3 regions of the Janthinobacterium sp. EB271-G4-7A genome follow, and region 2 is predicted to be linked to each of the others. Evidence: predicted binding sites of a transcription regulator. Region 2 holds the regulator's gene; each other region holds the start of a gene.
The links. The regulator HrcA, encoded in region 2, represses chaperone genes, less so after heat shock. The targets are predictions, from matches to a motif close to TTAGCACTCNNNNNNNNNGAGTGCTAA.
Positions count from the first base shown of each region.

Region 1 (4,726 bases), 740 kb from region 2:
TCTGCTTCACTTCCAGTATCGTCAATTCCGACAGCGGACCTTGCGGCGACTTCACGGAGAGGAATTCCGCGGCCACGCCCAGGGCGGCCAGCACGGCGATGCGGTCGTTGCCCTTGACCTTGCCCGCGTCGCGGATGGCTTTCATTTTGCTATCGAGATAGATCGCCGCTTCGCGCAGCGCGCGCTCTTCGCCGTCGCGGCACACCATGCTGTAGGACTGGCCCATGATATTGACATCGACACGCGGCATTACGCTTCCTTCTCGTTCTCGCCACTATAGGCGCCCGCTTCCGAAGCGGCTTGCTCCAGGCCGGCTTGCACCAGTTCGGGAATTTTTTCCAGCAACGCTTCCACCCGCTCCTGCGCCTCGCGCATGCGCTGCACATACAGGGCGTTGTCGGCGGCCAGCGCGGCATTGTCCTTGCGCAGTTGCGCGTTTTCACGGCGCAGCGCATGGGTCATTTCGGCCAGCAGGCCTATTTTGTCGGATAATTCGTTGAATTCGGAAATCATCCCGCCACTATAGGGCGGACGCTCCATGGGCGTCAATCGAATCACGCCGCTGTCACACATATTTACATCAATGCAGGGCAGTTGGCGGACAATACACGCTTTTTCCGGCGCTTTTCGCCAAGTGCGCGCATCCGCCGGCGCCGCGATGGCAGCGTTTTACTCGTCGACGTAATCGGGTTCGATATCGAGTCCGCCATAGCGGTTTTCGCAAGAGCGGCGCGTCAGCGTCTGTTGTCCGCCCTTGCCGTCAAGCACCATCGTCAAGTCGCGGCAAGTACGGTGGTAGCTGCCAGGCTTGGCGTCCGTCCCCGAGGGCGTCAGGCGCACTGCCAGCGGCACCGCATTGCCCAGGCCCTTGTTGCTCCACTGGCGCGTCTTGCCATCCTCTTCATCTTTCAAGGTGCGCACGGCGGCCGTCAGCAGCGCTTTCTGTTCCTTCGCATTCAGCTTGGCGATGGTGACGTCGGACAGGAATGGCGGATACACGACGGGCGCCGGGTCCTTGCCCTGCACATCCCAGCGTCCGCTGTTCTGCGAACAGGTGCGGCGGCTCAGGTCCTGCGACTTGTCGCCCGCGGTGACGACGAATTTCAGGTCGCGGCACACGTGCGCCTTCAAGCTGTGTTCCGTCATGCCGGAGTTGCTGAAGTTATATGTGACTTTCACCAGCACGCCGCTGTCGCCGCCGTTGTCCCACACATGGGCTTCCTGGTCGTCGTCATCCTTGTTCAAATCGTTGAACAAGTCATTGAGCAACATTTCCTTTTCCAGCGGCGTCAGGGCCGCCACAGTGATCTCGTCGACGATGGTGGGCGTTTGTGCCGCGGCATTGCCCAGGCAGGCGAGACCGACGAGAGTAGCGCCCAACAGGCGCAGGGCGGGATGGGAAATCGGGAATGGCATGGCGTGCTTTCTGGTGCGAGTGGTGATATTGATATGCAATTGCAATCATCTTATCAAATTTCATAGTCAAACTCTGTTTCCTATGCGTACAGGAACGCCCCCCCTCCGAACGGCATGCTAGAGTCGCGCCTGTTGCTGACGCCCGGGAACGAGGCTTGTGCTGGCGCAAACCCTGTGTAGATGCAGGCTCTGCTCAGCATCTATCTATATGTTCCCCTTGAATAAGCCCTTGAAGTTGACCCTTAGCGTCCCTATAATTAGCACTCGTTAGTAGAGAGTGCTAACAAACTCTTTCGTAGCAATCCTCAGGAAATGATGGTGCTTGCCAGGCCACTGCAGGGAACGCTACGCGGCGGGCGACGCCGCGATGCACCACTGCCGGATACAGGCAAGGACAGGATGACATGGGGTTTGCTTGACCGTTGCGGGCTGCTTTCAACGGCGGTCACTGAAAGCAGGCCTGGCGCTGTGCCAGGCATGTATTCATTTAGCAACACCTATCCATTGAACTTTAAGGAGTTTTGTATGAATCTGCGCCCATTGAACGATCGCGTCATCGTCAAACGCCTCGACCAGGAAACCAAGACTGCGTCCGGCCTCATCATTCCTGATGCAGCTGCTGAAAAACCGGATCAAGGCGAAGTCCTTGCCGTAGGCAATGGCAAGATTCTCGACGACGGCAAAGTGCGTCCTCTGGATGTCAAAGTGGGCGACCGCGTCCTGTTCGGCAAGTACGCCGGCCAAACCGTCAAAGTTGACGGCGATGAGCTGCTGGTCATGCGCGAAGAAGACATCATGGCGATCGTCGTCAAGTAATTGTTTCCACGTTGTAGACAGATACATCCCGAAACTCAGGAGAATTGAACATGGCAGCTAAAGAAGTAGTATTCGGCGACGCAGCGCGCGCCAAGATGGTCGAAGGCGTCAACATCCTCGCCAACGCAGTCAAAGTAACGCTGGGCCCGAAAGGCCGCAACGTGGTCCTGGAGCGCTCGTTCGGCGCCCCTACCGTCACCAAGGATGGTGTCTCGGTAGCGAAAGAAGTTGAACTCAAAGACAAGCTCATGAACATGGGCGCGCAAATGGTCAAGGAAGTTGCTTCCCGCACCAGCGACAACGCCGGCGACGGCACCACCACCGCAACCGTGCTGGCACAAGCCATCGTGCGCGAAGGCATGAAGTTCGTTGCCGCCGGCATGAACCCGATGGACCTGAAGCGCGGTATCGACAAGGCAGTTGCTGCCACCGTCGAAGAACTGGCGAAAATCGCCCGTCCTTGCACCACGACCAAGGAAATCGCCCAGGTTGGCGCGATCTCGGCAAACTCGGACTACTCGATCGGCGAGCGTATCGCTGAAGCGATGGAAAAAGTCGGCAAGGAAGGCGTCATCACCGTTGAAGACGGCAAGTCGCTGAACGACGAGCTGGACATCGTTGAAGGCATGCAGTTCGACCGCGGCTACCTGTCGCCATACTTCATCAACAACCCGGAGAAACAAGTTGCCGTGCTGGACAGCCCATTCGTCCTGCTGTGCGACAAGAAAATCTCGAACATCCGCGACCTGCTGCCGGTACTGGAACAAGTCGCAAAAGCTGGCCGTCCACTGCTGATCATCGCAGAAGACATCGAAGGCGAAGCGCTGGCCACCCTGGTTGTGAACAACATCCGCGGCATCCTGAAAACTTGCGCAGTGAAAGCACCTGGCTTCGGCGACCGCCGTAAAGCCATGCTGGAAGACATCGCTGTCCTGACCGGCGGCCAAGTGATCGCTGAAGAAGTCGGCCTGACCCTGGAAAAAGTGACCCTGGCCGAACTGGGCCAAGCGAAACGCATCGAAGTGGGCAAGGAAAACACCATCGTTATCGATGGCGCCGGCGAAGCAGCTTCGATCGAAGCACGCGTGAAACAAGTGCGCGTACAGATCGAAGAAGCGACCTCGGACTACGACCGTGAAAAACTGCAAGAGCGCGTCGCCAAACTGGCTGGCGGCGTTGCCGTGATCAAGGTTGGCGCAGCCACCGAAGTCGAAATGAAAGAGAAAAAAGCCCGCGTTGAAGATGCACTGCACGCGACCCGCGCTGCCGTGGAAGAAGGCATCGTGCCAGGCGGCGGCGTAGCCCTGCTGCGCGCACGCGCCAACATCACGGTCAAGGGCGACAATCCTGATCAAGACGCTGGTATCAAGATCGTCCTGCGCGCAATGGAAGAGCCACTGCGCATGATCGTGCAAAACGCTGGCGAAGAAGCTTCGGTCGTCGTGGCAGCCGTACTGGCTGGCTCGGGCAACTACGGCTACAACGCTGCCAACGGCACGTATGGCGACATGGTGGAAATGGGCGTCCTGGACCCAGCCAAAGTGACCCGTTCGGCGCTGCAAAACGCCGCTTCGATCGCTTCGCTGATGCTGACGACCGACTGCATGGTCTGCGAAATCGCTGACGACAAAGCAGGCGGCGGCATGGGCGGCGGCATGGGTGGCATGGGCGGCATGGGCGGCATGGACGGCATGATGTAATGTCCGTCGGCCAGTCGCGCAGGCGACGGCGCGACTGGCCGCATACGCAGGGACGGGGCTGGCAGACCAAAAGCTGCCAGCGCCTCCCGGCGGCCCCGAAAGCCACCTTCTACGGAAGGTGGCTTTTTTTCGCCTGTTCATTTGGCAAGCCCGTTAGCAAGCCCGTTTGGCAAGCCCGGCGATTGCCGGGCTGTGCGTTTTGCTTTAGCATGGCCGCCATCGTCCCTCTTTCTCACGCTCACCATCATGCCGCCACGCGCCTCTTCTTCCAAAACCACCATCATCGCCGGCATCCTGGCCGGCTTGCTGGCCGCCGGGCTCGGTGCTTTCTACCTGCATCAGCAGTCCGCGCCGCAGGCAGACAATGCCGCGAGCAGCCAGACGGCGGTGCCGGAGCAGAACGCGCGCGCCGTCGATGCGCTGATGGCTTTGCCGGAAATCAAGGCATGGTCGGCGCATATCGAAAAGGCGTCCGGCGGCCGCGCGCACGGCGCCGTGATGGAAACGTCGCCCGAGACGCGCCTCGTCAATGGCGTCGTTTACTACCAGCTGAGCTTTTTCGAAAGCACGCCCGATGCGGCGCACCGGTGGGAGAGTTTCGTCGTCACGTCCGATGGCAAGCGCATCCTCGTCGACGACATCGTCAGCGGCGACCTGATCAGCCTGGAACAATGGCGCAAGGACAATGCGCCCATGCAGCGCATCGCCACGCAGTAACCCCCCAAGCCAACGCGATGGCCAGGGACACCGGCGTTGCAGCGCAAGCTTTACTTTCTGGCATCGAAGCCCGATAC
Region 1 is NZ_JACYMI010000001.1:871,840-876,565, reverse strand. Features, by position in the region: gene IGS58_RS04030 (cell division protein ZapA) at 1-250, opposite strand, end outside; gene IGS58_RS04025 (DUF904 domain-containing protein) at 250-540, opposite strand; gene IGS58_RS04020 (hypothetical protein) at 670-1,416, opposite strand; gene groES (co-chaperone GroES) at 1,942-2,232, shown strand; gene groL (chaperonin GroEL) at 2,283-3,932, shown strand; gene IGS58_RS04005 (hypothetical protein) at 4,179-4,649, shown strand.
Region 1: groES (co-chaperone GroES) is a predicted target of HrcA. The motif match lies at 1,674-1,700, and genes of this name have one in related genera.

Region 2 (4,726 bases):
CGGCGCGAACATGATGGCCGTCTTTTCGGCGGCAGCGGCAATGGCGGCCTTGCCCGCGTCATCGAAACCGGTGGTGCCGATGATCATCTTGATGCCGTGCTCGGCGCAATACGCCAGGTGCTGCAAAGTGCCTTCGGGACGCGTGAAGTCGATCAGGTAATCGGCGCCGGCCAGGCCGGTGGCCAGATCGGATGCGATCAGCACGCCGGCAGGCTTGCCGAGAAAGGCGGCGGCATCCTGGCCGACGGAAGGCGAGCCGGCGCGGTCGAGGGCGCCGGCCAGCACGGCGTCGGGCGCATTGCTGACCGCTTCGATCAGGATATGGCCCATGCGGCCGCTGGCGCCAGCGATGGCAATTTTCAGTTCAGTCATTTTATTCTCTTACAGCAACTTATTTGGTGGGTTCGGCAGCAGGTGCAGGTGCAGGCTCGGCGGCAGGTGCAGGCGTCACTTCCGGCTTACTCACGGGAATGGCGGGCGCGGCATCGGCCGGCACAGGCACGGCGCTTGGCGCCACGGGCGATGGCACGGCGGCGGCAGGCACGTCGGCCTTGGCGACCTTGGCGAACGGCGACGGTCCGGCAATACGGTCGATGTATTCTTTCTCCGTCGGCAAGTTGCCGCCTTCGAAACGTTCAACCTTGCCATCCTTGCCGAAGTACACGACCACGCGGCTGCTGGTGGTTTCGCCACTGCCCCGGGCCAGGCGGAATGGATAATCCCAGCGGTCGGCATGGAAGATATCGGTCAGCAGCGAGGTGCCGAGGACGAAACGTACCTGGTCGCGCGTCATGCCCACTTTCAACTGGGCCAGCATCTCTTCGGAGACAAAGTTGCCTTGTTGAATGTCAGGACGGTAGGGCGAGAAAAACCACATGAATTTTTGCAGTGGCGTAATGGTGGTAGTTTGTGCGCCCTGTTCGGGGACCAGTTCCTTGCCTTCTTTTTGAGCAGCCGCCGGCTTTTCGCCAAGGATGCCACGGCTGGCGCAGCCGGACATGGCCAGCGCGACACAGACCATGCCTGCCAAGACTGGTGCTCGAAATGAAATACGGTGCCAGAGAGATGGCAATACAGCCGGTGTTACGCGCATAAATGACCTCAATTGGATGAACAAAACGCCAGGAGTGACCGGCCCGCCAAAAAATGCATATTTTGGCACTCCCCGACAAAACGCTATATGATAAAGCACCTGACCCACATACGAGCAACAAACATGAGTAACAATCCTAGTGATCTCAAGGCAAGCGGCCTGAAAGCCACCCTGCCACGGCTGAAGATACTCGATATCTTCCAGAGTAGCCCGGTACGCCACCTGACCGCGGAAGACGTCTACAAGATTCTGCTGGCCGACAATATGGATGTCGGCTTGGCAACTGTCTACCGCGTCCTGACGCAATTCGAACAGGCAGGCTTGCTCAACCGCAACCATTTTGAAACCGGCAAGGCGATTTTCGAACTCAACGAAGGTTCCCACCACGACCACCTGGTGTGCCTCGACTGTGGCCGGGTCGAAGAATTCTTCGACGAAGACATCGAAGTGCGCCAGCAAAAGGTAGCCGAAGAGCGCGGCTTCAAGATCGCCGAACACGCCTTGGCCATCTATGGCAACTGCATCAAGACGGCTTGCCCGCACAAAACCGCCTGACCACAGCTGGCCGCTCCCACGGGGCGGCTGGCGCGCCAGGCAGTACGATCAATGATGGCTGAGCGCGCTTGACAGCAACTTGGCCGTGATATCGACAATCGGGATGACGCGCTCGTAGGCCATGCGCGTCGGTCCGATCACTCCCAGCGTGCCCACGATCTTGCCGTTGACTTCATACGGCGCCGTCACCACGCTCATCTCATCCATCGGCACCAGGTTCGATTCGCCGCCGATGAATATCTGCACGCCCGTCGCCTTGCTCGATACGTCGAGCAGCTGCATCAATCCCGTTTTTTGCTCGAACATGTCGAACATCTGGCGCAGCGAATGCATATTCGATGACAGATCGCTCACGCTGAGCAAGTTGCGCTCGCCGGAAATCACCATGTCATCGCTATGGTCGGTCATCGCTTCGCTGCCCGCTTCCACGGCCGCCTGCATCAGGCTGCCCATATCGTCGCGCAACTGGCGCAACTCGCCCTGCAGGCGCACGCGCACGGCATCGAATGACAGGCCGCCATAATTCTGGTTGATGTAATTGGCCGATTGCACCAGTTGCGCCGGCGTATAGTCGGCCTCCGTCAGCAATAAACGGTTCTGCACGTCGCCGCCGGGAGCGACGATGACGAGCAGGATGCGTTTTTCGGACAGGCGCAGGAATTCGATTTGCTGGAATACGGATTCGCGGCGCGGAGTGAGCACGACGCCGGCAAACTGCGACAGCGACGACAGCATCTGCGCCGCGTTGGCGATGGTTTTTTGCGGTTGCGGCGTCTGCAGGCGCATGCGCGACTCCACCAGATGCTCGTCCAGGTGCCGGACGGTCAGCAAGGTATCGACAAAGATGCGGTAGCCGCGCGGCGTGGGGATGCGTCCGGCCGAGGTGTGAGGGCTGGACACATAACCGAGCTCTTCCAGGTCGGCCATGATGTTGCGGATCGTGGCCGGCGACAGGTCCAGGCCGGAAATTTTCGACAAGGCGCGCGAACCGACCGGCAGGCCGTCGGCGATATATCGCTCGACCAGGGCTTTCAGCAGTGTTTGGGCACGTGTATCGAGTTGCATGGTGTTTTATTTAAGCAAGTATGTTGTTAAGCAAGCGGCAACGAAAGCGGCCGAACGTGCATCAACAGCGCCTATTATGCACGTTCGCCCGCCCGGCGGCGATCAATCTTCCAGTTGCCCCTGCAGCCACAGCAGCAATTCATCGAAGTTGGCGCAGATGGCGTCGGGCTGCACGCCGGCGGCCAGATGCGCGTCGCTGCCCTTGCGGTTCATCCACACGGCGCGCATGCCCGCCCCTTGCGCTCCCGTGACGTCGAAATACAAGTCGTCGCCGACATACACGGCCTCATGCGGCGCCACGCCCAGCGCGGCGCAAGCGGCCAGGAAGATGCTCGCGTCAGGCTTGGCCACACCGAAATCGCTGGCGGCGATGGAGACTTTAAAATGCTGTGCCAGGCCGATAACTTCAAGGTCCGCATTGCCATTCGAAATCGAGCCGACCAGCATGCGCTGGCCCATCCAGGCAAGGCCAGGCAAGACGTCGTCATACGGCTGGACGCGATGGCGCGCAGCCAGGAACTGCGCGATGGCGCCATCGACCAGAACAGGATCCTCGCCGGCCGCCTCGAAGGCGGCCAGCAAGCCCGCGCGGCGCAACTCGATCAGGTTGCCATGGAAATGCGGTTGTTCATGGAGCATGGCCAGGCGGTGCTGGCGCAACACCTCGATGGAAAACTGCTGCGCCACCTTGGGCGCATGCGTGGCCAGCCAGTCGTGCAGCAGGGTTTCCGCAGCGGCAATCACGGGCGCGATGGGCCACAAGGTATCGTCGAGGTCGAACAGGATGGCCTTGGGCGGCACGGCAGGTTTTACAGGGGCAAGGGACATGAGATTCACGGTGGATGCCACGCCACAGTGCGCAGCCTGCCTCTATTGTCGCATTGATCGCCGCCGCCGGCATGGCTGCGCCTCCATGAAATGGGGCCGGGCCAGCGCTTCCCGGCGAAAAATTGTTACAGGGTGATACAAGGCAAGATCATTCAGCTTGCCAGATAGACTAAAATAGGCGCCATTCCAATGCGGCGCCAGCGTCCGCGTTGCGCTACCCAACCTAATTCGTTTTGGAGAATGTATGAAAAATTTGTACCTGCGCTCGATGCTGGCGGCGGCTTGCGCCGTCACACTGGCAGCCTGCGGTGGCAGCGGCGGCAACCTGTATCTGCAAGGCCAAGTCGTCGGCCTGGCCAAAGATGGCCTGATTCTCCTGAATGACGGGGAAAGCTTGCCGATTCCTGCGGGCCAGGCCAGCTTTGTTTTCACCAAGCTGGTCAAGAACGATGACCGCTACAATATCACCATCGCACAACAGCCCAAGGGTGCCGTTTGCACCATTATCAATGGCGTCGGCAAGGCATCGAGCTACTCCGTGACTACAGCCCAGGTGAACTGCCAGACCAACGCCTACCCGCTGAGCGGCACGGTCACGGGCCTGACCACGGATGGTTTGCGCCTGGTGATGGGCCCCAACGGCACCACCCTGCTGGCTGGCGCCACCACCTACGAATTCAAAAGCGTTGATGACGGCGCCTCGTACGGCATTTCCATACTGGCTCAGCCAACGGGCCTGACGTGCCGCTTCCAGGGTTCCAGCAGTGCCGATGGCAGCGATACGGTCGGCAAGATGGGATCTGCCGCCACGACCGCAGCCACACTTGACTGCAAGCCGCAGTAATCCTTGCGATCCGTCACCTATTTTTTGGAGAAATACATGAAGTTATCCTGCTTGCGCCCTATCGCCGCACTGCTGCTGACCTTGGGACTGGCCGCTTGCGGCGGCAAGGCCTCGTATGATGTCAGCGGCACGATCTCAGGCTTGAACAATGAAGGACTGATCCTGGTCAATAGCGGCGACTCCCTGCCGGTTCCTGCGGGGAAAACAGCGTTTACCTTTGCCAAGCGCATCGACTATGGTACCGACTACAACATCACCATCCAGCAGCAACCGGCGCACATGACTTGCAGCATCAGCGGTGGTTCCGGTTCGGCTGGTCATTACCTCACTATCAGCGCCGC
Region 2 is NZ_JACYMI010000001.1:131,036-135,761, reverse strand. Features, by position in the region: gene dapB (4-hydroxy-tetrahydrodipicolinate reductase) at 1-372, opposite strand, end outside; gene IGS58_RS00590 (outer membrane protein assembly factor BamE) at 392-1,021, opposite strand; gene fur (ferric iron uptake transcriptional regulator) at 1,217-1,648, shown strand; gene hrcA (heat-inducible transcriptional repressor HrcA) at 1,697-2,713, opposite strand; gene IGS58_RS00575 (HAD family hydrolase) at 2,816-3,541, opposite strand; gene IGS58_RS00570 (hypothetical protein) at 3,786-4,385, shown strand; gene IGS58_RS00565 (DUF4369 domain-containing protein) at 4,422-4,726, shown strand, end outside.

Region 3 (4,726 bases), on a different contig from region 2:
CCGGCGTGCCGTTTTTGCGCCGTAACATGGGTCTGATCTTTCAGCAGCAAAAATTGCTCAACGACCGCTCCATCCTGGCCAACGTCATGCTGCCGCTGCTCGTCGTCGGCGCCCACAAGGCGGCCGCCGAACAGCGCGCGCGCGCCGCGCTCGACAAGGTGGGACTGCTGGACCGCGCCATGGCGCGACCGCTGTCGCTGTCGGGCGGGGAACAGCAGCGCGTATCGATCGCGCGCGCCATCGTCAACCGGCCGCAGATCATCCTGGCCGACGAACCGACGGCCAACCTGGACCGCGCCAGCGCCAACAAGGTGCTCGACGCCCTGAAAGCATTCCACTCCGTGGGCGTGACCTGCCTCATTTCCAGCCATGACGAACAGATGCTCGACGCCGCCGCCCGCGTGATCCACCTGAAAAACGGCCAGCTGGTCGCCATCGACAAGGCCACGCAGGCGCCCGTCTTCGCCCCGCCCGATCCCGATTTTGCACCCTCTCCCGACCAGGACGACGCGCAGGGAGAGCAGGCATGAGAGGCTGGTTCCGTCAACACCGCTTCGCCCTCGGTTCGGCGCTGATTCACTTGCGCAAGTCGCCGGGCGGCTTTCTATTGAACGTGCTCGTCGTCGCCATCGCCCTGTCGCTGCCGTTCGCCGGCTTGACCATGCTCGACAATGTCCGCCCCATGTCGGAACAGATGTCGGTCGACCCGGAAATCAGCGTCTTCCTGAAGATCGACACGCCGCGCGAGCAAGCCGTGGCCCTGGCGGGCGCCATGCGCAAGATCGTGGGCCCGCAAAAGGCGAAGATCGTCTTCATCCCGCGCGAACAGGCGCTGGACTCGCTGAAAAACAAGAGCGGCCTGGCCGATGTGCTCAGCACCCTGGGCGACAATCCCCTGCCCGACAGCTATGTGCTGAAACTCGATGCCTTCAGCAGCGCCAGCGAAGCGCAGGATGTCGATGCGGTGGCGGAACAGTTGCGCCAGCTTCCATTCGTGGAATCGGCGCAAGTCGATTCGGCCTGGGTCAAGCGCCTGGCGGCCCTGCTGGGCGTGCTGCGCCTGGTGCTGCTGCTGCTGGCGATCACGCTGGGCGTGGCCGTGATCGCCGTGGTCTTCAATACCATCCGCCTGCAGGTGATGCAGCAGCGCGATGAAATCAGCATCTCGAAATTGATCGGCGCCACCGATACCTTCATCCACCGCCCCTTCTATTACACGGGCGCCCTGCTGGGCCTGTGCGCCGGTGCGCTGGCCCTGGGCGCCGTGGCGCTGGCCTTGCAGCCGCTGAATACCGCGATTGCCGAGTTTGCCCGCCTGTATGCGTCCGAATTCCAGCTGGTGCCGCTGGCGCCGCTGCCGATGGCCGGCTTGCTGGCCCTCAGCGCCGGCCTGGGTCTGATCGGCGCCTTCCTCTGCGTGCAGCGCCACCTGGCGCGCCTGAACTGACCTTCCTTTCCATGGCGGCGCTCCCGCGCCGCCATGCGTCTCGCCATCCCCATATTGCTGCTATATTGATATTAAGCAAGTATTCTTAAGGCTCGCTTCAGCCAGAGGCCGTAGACTGGCCATGTTGTCGTAAAGCGGCCTGCGGCGCTGTTCAGATCGCTTTTTAAAGATGTATATCAAGCATTCATTCGCCATAGCATTTAGGCTATCAGGTCGATTAAATGTGCTGATTGGCACTCTCAAGCAGAGAGTGCTAATATAGGGACATACCAATAGCAGAACCGCCATGGACGCCAGATCAAGATGGTGCCGCGATCTGCAAAGTGCAAGACCGAATACGCAAAAACGAAGATACGAGCTGCCACGTCGCGTGACGTGGCCAACTGGAACAAAGCAAGACTACGAGGGAGAAAACATGACTATGATGTCCGCAACGTCCGCATTGGTTCCGACCAAAAGTAATGCGCTGGGCCTCGGGTTCACTGGCAATCTGGGCAATATCGACGCCTATATTTCGGCCGTGAACCGCCTGCCCATGTTGACCCATGACGAAGAAATTTCGCTGGCGACACGCCTGCGTGAAAAAAATGACCTGGCCGCCGCGCAAGAACTGGTGCTGTCGCACCTACGCCTGGTGGTCTCGATTGCCCGCGGCTACCTGGGCTATGGCTTGCCGCACGCCGACCTGATTCAGGAAGGCAATATCGGCTTGATGAAAGCCGTGAAGCGTTTCGATCCGGACCAGGGCGTGCGCCTGGTGTCGTACGCCATGCACTGGGTGAAAGCCGAGATGCACGAGTACATCCTGAAAAACTGGCGCCTGGTCAAGGTCGCGACGACGAAGGCGCAGCGCAAGCTGTTCTTCAACCTGCGCAGCCACAAGACGGGCCTGGACGCGATGACGCCAAAGCAGATCGATGCGCTGGCCAAGCTGCTCGACGTGAAGCGCGAAGAAGTGATCGAGATGGAAACCCGCTTGAGCGGCCGCGACATCGCACTGGAATCGCCGACCGACGATGAAGACGACAAGTTTTCGCCGATCGCCTATCTGTCGTCGGAGCAAAGCGAGCCGACCAAGGTACTGGAAGCGGAACAAGTGACGCGTCTGCAATCGGAAGGCCTGGAAACGGCACTGTCGAAGCTGGACGCCCGTTCGCGCCGCATCATCGAAGCGCGCTGGCTGGCCAACGACGACGGCTCCGGCGCCACCCTGCACGCGCTGGCAGAAGAGTTCGGCGTATCGGCCGAACGCATCCGCCAGATCGAAGTGGCGGCGCTGAAAAAAATGAAGGGCGCCCTGGCCGCCTACGTGTAATCGCAAGCAATGCCGCAATGCAAAAGGCGCCGCAAGGCGCCTTTTAGTTTTATAACTTGATATTTATCAACAGATAAACATTGTCAGCCCTTACGCTGCAGCCAAGCCCTTGGTGATCAGTTCGGCGACCAATTCATTCAGATCCGCGCCGCGTTCCTTGGCCAGGGTCTGCAATTGCAAGACCAGATCGCTGTTCAGCTTGACGGCGAATGGCACCAGGCCCAGGGCCTGATCGCGCTTGCGCTGCTCGCGGCGGTCGATGACCACCGCTTCCTTACCGAATGCACCGGCGCCGGGAACATTCATCTTTCCCATCAGTTTCTTGGCATCGCTTTTGGCCAGGTCGGTTTTTTTCATGGTTGTTTCCTGATTTTCAAAACAGCCATTCTACGCAGTAATCGGCGCGCCGCGTGGCTGGCGCATCAATTCACCGGCAGCACGCCAATAGTGCGCCGTAAAAATATCATTTTGTTACTATCATTTTCATCCCACGCGTGAACAAGCACGCCGGGGACGCTCCACCTGAAAGGAAAAACATGCATTATCTGACCCGCTCTTACCGCACCGTGCTGCTTCCCCTGTTCTTCGCCTGCCTGGCCGTGCTGGCTGGCTGCGGCGCGGCCGGCAGCGCCGGCGACGCGGAAAACACGCCGCGCAGCGTCACCCACGTGCTCTCGCCGGGCGAACAGGTGGCCATCACGGCCACCGACACCCTGAAACTCGAACGTGTCAACGACAGCCGCTGCCGCAAGGGCGCCGTGTGCGTGTGGAAAGGCTACGTCAGCTACAGTTTCAGTTTGCTCAACAGCGCAGGCGCCGCGGACATCGTCTTGTCCGACTCCATGCCCGGCGCCGCCAGTTCCGTCACCGTCAACCACCTGACGTTTACCCTGCTCGACGTCGATCCGGCCACGCCGCCCGCCCTGAATGCGGCCGAGCCCACGTACCGGGTCAAAGTGAAAATCACGCAGGGCGCACTGCCCCGCTAAACGCTGTGGCGCCGCCGGCTGTCGGCCGGCGCCTGCTGCCGGTCCAGCATGCCGTAATCGCGCACGACGGCGGCAATGCGCAGCCGGTAGTCGTCAAACACACCCTGCCTGCCTGCCGATTGCGCCGCGCGGTGCGCTTCCAGCTGCCGCCATTGCGCCAGCGCCGCCTCGTCGCGAAAGAAGGATAGCGACAGCAATTTGCCTGGCTCGCTCAGGCTGCTGAAGCGCTCGATGGAAATGAAACCGTCCACTTCATCGAGCAAGGGACGCAGCGCGGCGGCCAGGTCCAGATACTGCTGGCGCCCTTCCGCGCCGGGCCAGACTTCGAAAATCACGGCAATCATTTCATTTCTCCCAGGCTAAAAACAGGGATGCGCGCGTTCAGCGACGGCAGATAACGCCACGCCAGCGGCACACGGTCCAGCCCGTCGGCCCACGCCTGCAGGGAAGCCGTGGCGATGGCCTGCGCGATGGACTGGCCCGGACAGGCGTGGCGGCCATGGCCAAAACCGCACTCTGCATGGCCGGCGCTGGCCAGCACGACGACGATCATCTGCCCGGCCGCCACGCGCACGCCATCGAACTCCACGTCTTGCGCCGTGTAGCGGCGCGTGTTGTGGATGGAGGGGTCATGCCGGCTGACCTCGCGCAGCAGGGCTGGCCACAGCCGGGGGGCGGCACCCACTTGCGTGGACCACTGCGGTTGCGTGCGCAAGGCAACTATGGCATTGCCCAGCAAGCCGGCCGTGGCGTCGCAGGTCTGCGACAGCAGACCCACGAGGTTGGCCAGCACGCCGCCCGAGGCCTGCCAGCCCAGCGCTTCCGCCTCGGACACGACCTTGGCCAGCAAGCTGCCGGGCAATGCATCCGCCTCGCGCAGCAACGCGGTAAAACCTTGCAGCAAGGCGTCGGCTGCCACTTGCGCGCCAGCCAGTTGTTCTCCATTACTCAGCGGCGACAGGCAGGCGACGAAAT
Region 3 is NZ_JACYMI010000006.1:198,143-202,868, reverse strand. Features, by position in the region: gene IGS58_RS27255 (cell division ATP-binding protein FtsE) at 1-530, shown strand, start outside; gene ftsX (permease-like cell division protein FtsX) at 527-1,447, shown strand; gene rpoH (RNA polymerase sigma factor RpoH) at 1,869-2,762, shown strand; gene IGS58_RS27240 (hypothetical protein) at 2,853-3,119, opposite strand; gene IGS58_RS27235 (hypothetical protein) at 3,299-3,751, shown strand; gene IGS58_RS27230 (antibiotic biosynthesis monooxygenase family protein) at 3,748-4,095, opposite strand; gene IGS58_RS27225 (cytochrome P450) at 4,092-4,726, opposite strand, start outside.
Region 3: rpoH (RNA polymerase sigma factor RpoH) is a predicted target of HrcA. The motif match lies at 1,678-1,704, and genes of this name have one in related genera.